DNA from 2 places in the Bradyrhizobium sp. U531 genome. Region 1 is predicted to be linked to the other one. Evidence: predicted binding sites of a transcription regulator. Region 1 holds the regulator's gene; the other holds the start of a gene.
What was found. The regulator LexA, encoded in region 1, represses DNA repair genes until DNA is damaged. The targets are predictions, from matches to a motif close to TGTTCNNNNTGTGTTCNG.
Positions count from the first base shown of each region.

Region 2: QRQ56_RS16935 (PA0069 family radical SAM protein) is a predicted target of LexA. The motif match lies at 2,616-2,633, and genes of this name have one in related genera.

Region 1 is NZ_JASVEN010000001.1:1,070,421-1,074,630, reverse strand. It holds gene QRQ56_RS05355 (molybdopterin molybdotransferase MoeA) at 1-990, shown strand, start outside; gene lexA (transcriptional repressor LexA) at 1,167-1,868, shown strand; gene QRQ56_RS05345 (hypothetical protein) at 1,935-2,189, opposite strand; gene QRQ56_RS05340 (hypothetical protein) at 2,440-2,874, shown strand; gene QRQ56_RS05335 (ComEC/Rec2 family competence protein) at 2,883-4,210, opposite strand, start outside.
Region 2 is NZ_JASVEN010000003.1:149,207-153,416, reverse strand. It holds gene QRQ56_RS16945 (ribonuclease HII) at 1-861, opposite strand, end outside; gene QRQ56_RS16940 (VOC family protein) at 938-1,393, opposite strand; gene QRQ56_RS16935 (PA0069 family radical SAM protein) at 1,416-2,594, opposite strand; gene QRQ56_RS16930 (phosphoketolase family protein) at 2,807-4,210, shown strand, end outside.

The DNA of each region.
Region 1 (4,210 bases):
GAAGTCGCAGCGGGCCGGCCCTTTGCTCAAGCGGTCGGCGCCGGCGAAGCCGTGCGAATCTTCACCGGCGGCGTCGTCCCCGAGGGGGCGGACGCCGTGGTGATCCAGGAGGACACCGTCGCCGACGGTAACAGCGTCACGATCAGGGAGGCTGCGATCGTCGGACGGCATATCCGCCCGGCCGGCGTCGATTTCCGCGAGGGCGAGGTGCTCCTGCGCAAGGGAAACCGCCTGACGGAACGCGATCTCTCGCTCGCGGCGGCGATGAATTACCCGCACCTCGCGGTCTGCCGCCGCCCGAAGGTCGCAATCCTCGCCACCGGCGACGAGCTTGTGATGCCAGGCACCACGCCGGGGCACGGCCAGATCGTCTATTCGAACGGCTATGCCCTGCACGCGCTCGCCCGCAGCGAGGGCGCCGAGACCATCGACCTTGGCGTGGCCGCCGATACGCTTGCAGCCACAGCCGCCGGCATCCGGCGCGCCCGCGAGAGCGGTGCCGACATCCTGATCACCACCGGCGGCGCGTCGGTCGGCGACCACGATCTGGTGCAGCAGGCACTGAAGGACGAAGGCACGGCGATGTCGTTCTGGAAGATCGCGATGCGGCCCGGCAAGCCGATGATGCACGGCCGGCTCGGCGCGATGCGTGCGGTCGGCCTGCCCGGCAATCCCGTGTCGTCCTATGTGTGCGCCTTCCTGTTCATGGTGCCGCTGATTCGCGCGCTGTCGGGCCGTTCAGTGATTCATCATCGTCGCGAGCGCGCCGTGCTCGGAAAAGATCTCGGCGCCAACGACCAGCGCGAGGATTATCTGCGCGCGCGCCTGGAGCTGCGCGACGACGGCACGCAGATCGCCCTGCCCGTCAATCATCAGGACTCCTCTCTGCTTGCGAATCTCGCTGCGGCACAGGTACTTCTCGTGCGCCCGCCGTTCGCACCGAAGGCCGAGGCCGGCAGCCCCTGCGAGGTGCTGCGGCTCCCCGCCTGATTTGCGCGATTACACGCATTCCGCGAGTTTCGTTTCGTTCACGGTAAATTAAGCAGTTGCGGAACATGTATCGAACATATAGTGTCCGTTCATGATTTGTTTCGAGGATGTAGCGGCTTATCGCTGAATTCATCGTCTCGGAATCGAACGACATCAACCGGGGGACTTTGGTCGAGATGTTAACGCGCAAACAATACGAGCTTCTGCGGTTCATCAGCGAACGTCTGAAGGAAAGCGGCGTACCGCCCTCCTTCGACGAGATGAAGGATGCGCTCGACCTGCGCTCGAAGTCGGGCATTCACCGCCTGATCACCGCGCTCGAAGAGCGCGGCTTCATCCGCCGCCTGCCCAACCGCGCCCGCGCCATCGAAGTGATCAAGCTGCCGGAGCTCCAGGCTGCTGCCAGCAACCGACGCGGCTTCACGCCGAGCGTCATCGAGGGCAATCTCGGCAAGGTCCGCGCGAGCTCCATCCCGTCCGCGGACGAGGGCGAGCGCCCCGTGGCGGTGCCGGTGATGGGCCGCATCGCCGCCGGTACGCCGATCGAGGCCCTGCAGACCCGCAGCCACACGATCAGCGTACCGCCCGACATGCTCGGCTCCGGCGAGCACTACGCCCTTGAAGTGCGCGGCGATTCCATGGTCGAGGCCGGTATCCTCGACGGCGACATGGCTCTGATCCAGCGCAACGAGAGCGCCGATACCGGCGACATCGTGGTGGCGCTGATCGACGATGAGGAAGCGACCCTCAAGCGCTTCCGCCGCCGCGGTGCCTCGATCGCGCTCGAGCCGGCCAATGCCGCTTACGAGGTGCGCATCCTGCCGCCGAACCGCGTGAAGATTCAGGGCAAGCTGATCGGGCTTTACCGCAAGTACTGAGCCCGAAACGGGCTCGATACTGAAATCACCTGGCGCCTGTTGCGCGCCGTCGATCGGCAGCGCCGATCAGAGATTGGAGCGGATGATGGTCCGCTCCGGCTGGATGGTCCTTCTGGTATTGCACAGATTGTCCGGCCCTTCTTTCACGGCGAGAGTCTCGGCAAGCCGCGCGAAGCCAGAGCGCATCGCAGTTCTTTCGAGACCGCCATGTGCCAGTTCGTTCTGTGCCAATTTATTTTGAGTGGTGCGCGACGGCGCTGATCCCCGCATCAGCGTCGCGCGTTGCCCATGTGTCATGGGTGATGACCGGGCAATGCGCATTGCAATCGCGAGCCGCGATTCTCTTTGACGATCTCAAGCCATTCGATTTCCGCGGTCGTCGACAACCGCCTGCCCGAATGCACGCAGGCAGACTTTGTTCCTGTCGGATTCGAAAAGATAAAGTGATCGCGGCACGTGGATCCCAGCCGTAGATTTGCCTACAACCAAGCAGAGCGTTGCGTGCTTCCACTCCGAGGCCTGTGCCTCCAAGGCAGGTGCGGGTCGTCATCTTCGAATGAGGAGCAACCCGATGTGTGACTACAGCCTGCATGCCGTCGCGACGCGCCCCGCTGAAGTGGGCGAGACGATCGTCACGACAACGTTCCGCGGCACCTCGACGCGCGGCTTCGCCTCCGAGGCCGATCTCACCGTTGCGGTCTGCCTGCTGCCGGGAACGGAGCTCGCCTTCGCCGACAACGTCCGTTACGACAACCGCTGGATCTGGACGCGCACCGTCAACTCCCGCGTCGGCAAGTTCGGCAAGATCGATCCGCACGTTCCCGATCGTCACCATGACGCGATCGAATTTCCTGATGGCAAGTACGTACTGGTGACGCAGCTTGTCGAAGGCCAGCGCGCAACCGTGCTGCAACTGCCGGTGACGCAGCCGCTCGGCGAACGCGAGCACAAGCCTGAGACCACCGCCGACAGCCGGTCCCCGATCACGCCGATGCCGATCGGCTGACAGAGACGTCAGTCCTCCGCCTGAAGATCGGCCTCCGACGGGGTCGCATCCTTGGCGCGCGGAGCCGCCGCCCTCGGCATCAGGGCCGTTTCGAAATCTCCCTCGCCGGCGGCCGCCGGCGACCAGGGGCGGTTCGTGCCTCTCGCCCTCACCGCCTGAACCGAAAAGCCGTCGCCACGCCGGGTCAGCGCCAGCGTACCCTGTCGCAGCAGCCTTGGCCGGTCCACCACCATCGCCGCGCAGTCCGGCGGCGCCGGCCGCGACGTCACCACCAGCGCTGCGCGGCTGCAATCGTCCGCGAGCGCGTCGATGCGCGAGGCCAGCGCGACCAGCCGTCCGTCGGCGAGCGGCGTGACGCAGCCCGCCTCGTCGCACGATATGCCCTCAGTCAGCGAGGCGCTGCCGGCATCGCGGGAATCGGCATCGGCCGCGAGCCATTCCTTCAGCAGGAAATTGTCCTTGCCCGTCCTGATCAGATGCAGACGCCCGTCCCCGCCTCGCACCGCGACGCTGGCGCCGTCCCGGGCAACCAGGATGTCGGGCTGCCGCACCGACAGGCCCCAGGCGATGGAAGCCAGCAGCACGGCGGCACCGCACCAGCGCAAGGGCGTGCGCAACAGGCCCATCAGGATGAGGCCGAGGCTCGCCGCGATCAGCGGCGCGATGCCGAAAGCGGGAATGCGGCCGACCGCGCCCGGCAGCGCCGCCACCCAACGCGACACCGCAACCATCCAGTCGATACCGATCCCCATCAGCCACCAGAACACACCATCGAGCCCGAAAGGCGCCGCGAGCAGGCCCAACAGCCCCGCCGGCATCACCAGCGCCGAGACCACCGGCATCGCGCCGAGATTGGCGAGCACGCCATAGGGCGTGACACGATGGAAGTGGAAGGCGGCATAGGGCGTGGTCGCAAGTCCCGCGATCAGCGACGCCAGGAACAGCATCGCAATCTCGCGGCCGCCCCACATCGCGATCCGAGCCGTCGTGGAGTGATCCGGCGAGGCGAACAGGTTCGGCATGCCGATCTGGACCAGCGCGACCAGACCCAGCGTTGCCGCGAACGACATCTGGAAGCTCGGATGCACCAGCGCCTCCGGCGCAACCGCAAGCACGATCAATGCCGCCACGGCCAGCGTGCGGAAGGTGATGGCGCGGCGATCGACCATCACGGCGATCAGCACCACGGCCGTCATGAAGAACGATCTCTGCGTTGCCACCTCCGCGCCCGAGAGCAGCAAATAGAACGCGGCCGCAACCAGCGCTGCGGCCGCCGACCATTTCTTGATGGCGAAGCCGACAGCAAAGCCCGGGATCAGCGCCAGCAGCGCGCGCA
Region 2 (4,210 bases), on a different contig from region 1:
CCCAACCGAAGCGTCGACCTCGACGACTGCTTCCACCTGCACCTCGGTGACCGCAAACAGATCGGGCACCGGCGCGACGGTCCAGGGCATGTGCTTGGCGCGTGCGGCCGCGACGGGGGCGAAGAAGCTGCGGTGGTGGACGGTGGGACCGAGGCGGTTGAGCGCATCGAGATGATCGGGGACGCCGTAGCCCTTGTGCTGCTCGAAGCCGTAGCCCGGGCAGTCCTGTGCCAGCGCGCACATCAAGCGGTCGCGCGTCACCTTGGCGACGATGGAGGCCGCCGCGATCGAGAGCACGATACCGTCGCCGCCGATCACCGCCTCGCAATCGCACGCCGTATCGAGCCGGTCGCGGCCGTCGACGAAGACGTGGCGGGGCGCCTCGGGCAGCGCCACCACGGCGCGCTTCAGCGCCCAGAGCGAGGCCCTCAATATATTGTCGCGGTCGATTCGCGCGCGCGAGGCGACAGCGACCGAGACCTGTGCGGTGGCGCAGATCCTGTCGAACAGCTTTTCGCGCTCCTCGGCCGTCAGGCGCTTGGAATCGTCAATGCCGCGCGGGATGCGGTCGGGATCGAGAATCACGGCGGCCGCCACCACCGGGCCTGCGAGCGGTCCGCGGCCGGCCTCGTCGCAGCCGGCGACCGGCCAGATGCCGCGCTTGATCAGCGCGCGCTCGCGGCGGAAGCTGGGGGATGCGACGGCGATGATGCCCTTCTTCGCGGCGGGAGCTTTCGACGTCTTGCCCGCAGCCGCTTTCGCCGCCTTGGCGGGCGCAGCCTTCTTGGCGGCGTCCTTCTTGGCAGCGTCCTTCCTGGGCGCGCCTTTGGCTGGTTTCGTCGCGGACTTGTCCCGAATCATGGCCGGGATCGTGCGCAAGCAGCCTTGCCGGCGCAACCGGGAACCAGGCGCAATTCCCGCTATTCAGGCCGCCGCCCTACTCCGCCAGATGCACCCGCCGGTCCTCGCCGACCTCGATGCCCGGCGCGACCACGACCTCCCAGGGATGGCCGTCAGGGTCGGTGAAATAACCGGAATAGCCGCCGTAATCGGTCTCGTGCGCGGGCTTCAGCAGCCTTGCGCCCTTGCCGAGCGCGAAGGCCAGCACGGCATCGACCTCCTCGCGCGTGGCGCAGTTCCATGCGAGCGTCATGCCGCGGAAGGTCGCCGGCCTGGGATCGTCAGGCAGCCTGGCATCGGCGGCGAGCTGATCCCAGGGAAACAGCGCGAGCACCGGACCGCCGGTATCGTAGAACGCCACCGCCTCGCCAGTCGCTTTCAGCCGGCGCGAAAAACCGAGCGCGTCGTAGAAGGCGATGCTGGCGCGGATGTCGCTTACACCCAGGGTGATAACGGTGAGCCGGGGGACCGGCGGATGAAGTTCCTTGACCATGCAACGCCTCTTCCACTTTCGCTCAGAACAGACTGAGCTGATCGCCGTTCCGCTTCGGCCGCGCAAAATGATCCGTCGTCAGCCTGGAGCGCCGCTTGTTGAGCCCGAGCCGCTCGCAGGCGATCTCGAAGCGGCGGCCGATGGTCCAGGCCATCGGTCCCGTGCCCTTCATCCGCTCGCCCCATTTGGCGTCGTAGTCGCGGCCGCCGCGCATGTCGCGGATCAGGGTGAAGACGTGGCGATAGCGGTCCGGATAATTCGCCATCAGCCATTCGCGGAAGAGGTCGCGCACCTCCAGCGGCAGCCGCAGCAGCACATAGGAGGCTTCCCCGACGCCGGCATGGGCGGCGGCATCGAGGATGCGCTCGATCTCGGAATCGTTCAGCGCGGGGATCACGGGCGCGACCATCACGGTGGTGGGAATGCCGGCGTCCGAGAGCTGCTTCAGCGCCTCCAGCCGCTTCGTCGGCGTCGAGGCCCGCGGCTCCATGGTGCGCGCCAGCTTCGGATCGAGCGAGGTGACCGATATCCCGACCTTGGCGAGGTTGCGCTTGGCCATGCGCTGGAGAATGTCGATGTCGCGCACCACCAACGCCGATTTGGTGACGATGCCGACGGGATGGCCGGCACGCTCCAGCACTTCGAGAATGCCGCGCATGATTTTGCGCTCGCGCTCGATCGGCTGATAGGGATCGGTGTTGGTGCCGATCGCGATCATCCGCGGCTCGTAACCGGGTGCGGCGAGCTCCTTCTCGAGCAGCGCCGGCGCCTCCGGCTTCACGAACAGCTTCGATTCGAAGTCCAGTCCCGGCGACAGGCCGAGATAGGCGTGGGTCGGCCGCGCGAAGCAATAGACGCAGCCATGCTCGCAGCCGCGATAGGGATTGATCGAGCGGTCGAAGCCGATGTCGGGGGAATCGTTGCGCGTGATCACCTTGCGCGAGGTATCGACCGCGACGGAGGTCTTGAACGGCGGCAGCTCTTCCAGGCTCTGCCAGCCGTCGTCGAAGGCGACGCGGGCCTCGGCCTCATAGCGGCCGCTGGCATTGGACTGGGCTCCGCGCCCTCGCCGGCGCGCCCGGTCGATGGCGACGCCAAGTTCTGGAAAATCGGCCGGAAAGTCAGAGTCCACACCCGCCGGCTCGGAGGGCGCCTTGACCGGCGGGTGCTTGAGAGCATGAGAGGATGCTGCTGGACTCATGCAGGCAAGATAGCACGCAAATGGAACAAATCAAGAACACAAACGAAAAACTCGAAAACAACCCCCATGCAAAGTAGCCCGCCCAAATTTCGGGCGGGGTCCTTTGACCTCACGCAACACGCCCGTCGCAACCATTTCGTTTGATGCGGATCAGGGATCGATCGTCGCGGAACAATGTTGGTGACGATCGCTGGGTGAAGGTCAGCAGGAACATGACGAATCAACAACAATCGGCCTCAGGACACAGCGACCTCGAACTCCTCGATCGCTATTGGCGCGCCGCGAACTACCTCTCCGTCGGGCAAATCTACCTGCTCGACAACCCGCTGCTGCGCGAGCCCTTGCGCGCCGAGCACATCAAGCCGCGCTTGCTCGGCCATTGGGGCACGACGCCCGGCCTGAACTTCATCTACGCTCATCTCAACCGCGTCATTCGCGCACTGGATGTCAGCGTGCTCTATGTCTGCGGTCCCGGCCACGGCGGGCCCGGCATGGTCGCCAACACCTATCTGGAAGGCAGCTATAGCGAGATCTACCCTGATATCGCGCGCGATGCGGACGGCATGCGCAAGCTGTTCAGGCAGTTCTCGTTCCCCGGCGGCATTCCAAGCCACGCGGCGCCGGAGACGCCCGGCTCGATCCACGAGGGCGGCGAGCTCGGCTACGCGCTGGTGCATGCCTATGGCGCGGCGCTGGACAATCCTGATCTGATCGTTGCCTGCGTGGTCGGCGATGGCGAAGCAGAGACCGGCCCACTCGCGGCGTCCTGGCACTCCAACAAGTTCCTGAACCCTGCGCATGACGGCGCCGTGCTGCCGATCCTGCATCTCAATGGCTACAAGATCGCCAATCCGACCGTGCTGGGGCGGATGAAAGATGCGGAAATCCGCGATCTCTTCCGCGGCTTCGGCCACGAGCCGCTGTTCGTCGAGGGCGACGATCCCGGATTGATGCACCAGGCCATGGCGGATGCGCTCGATGTCGCGTTCGCCAGCATCCGTTCGATCCAGCAGCACGCCCGCGACGGACGGACAAGCATCGAGCGGCCGCGCTGGCCGATGATCGTGCTGCGCAGCCCGAAAGGCTGGACCGGCCCGAAAGAAGTCGACGGCAAGAAGGTCGAAGGTTTTTGGCGCGCGCACCAGGTGCCGGTCGCGGGCTGTCGTGAAAACCCCGCGCATTTAAAGGTGCTCGAAGACTGGATGCGCAGCTACGAGCCGGAAAAACTGTTCGACGCGAGCGGCGCGCTCATTCCCGAGCTGCAGGCGCTGGCGCCCGACGGCACCAGGCGCATGGGCGCCAATCCGCATGCCAATGGCGGCCTGCTCAGAAAGGAGCTGAAGCTGCCGGACTTCCGCAGCTTCGCCGTGAAGGTGCCAAAGCCCGGCGGCGTCACCGCGGAAGCGACGCGCGAGCTCGGCAAATTCCTGCGCGACGTCATCCGCCTCAACGCCGGGGAACGCAACTTCCGCATCATGGGGCCGGACGAGACCGCGTCGAACCGGCTGGACGCGGTGTTCGAGGAGACCGAGCGGGTCTGGATGGAGCCGATCGAACCTTACGACGTGCATCTGGCGCAAGACGGCCGCGTCATGGAGGTCTTGAGCGAGCATCTC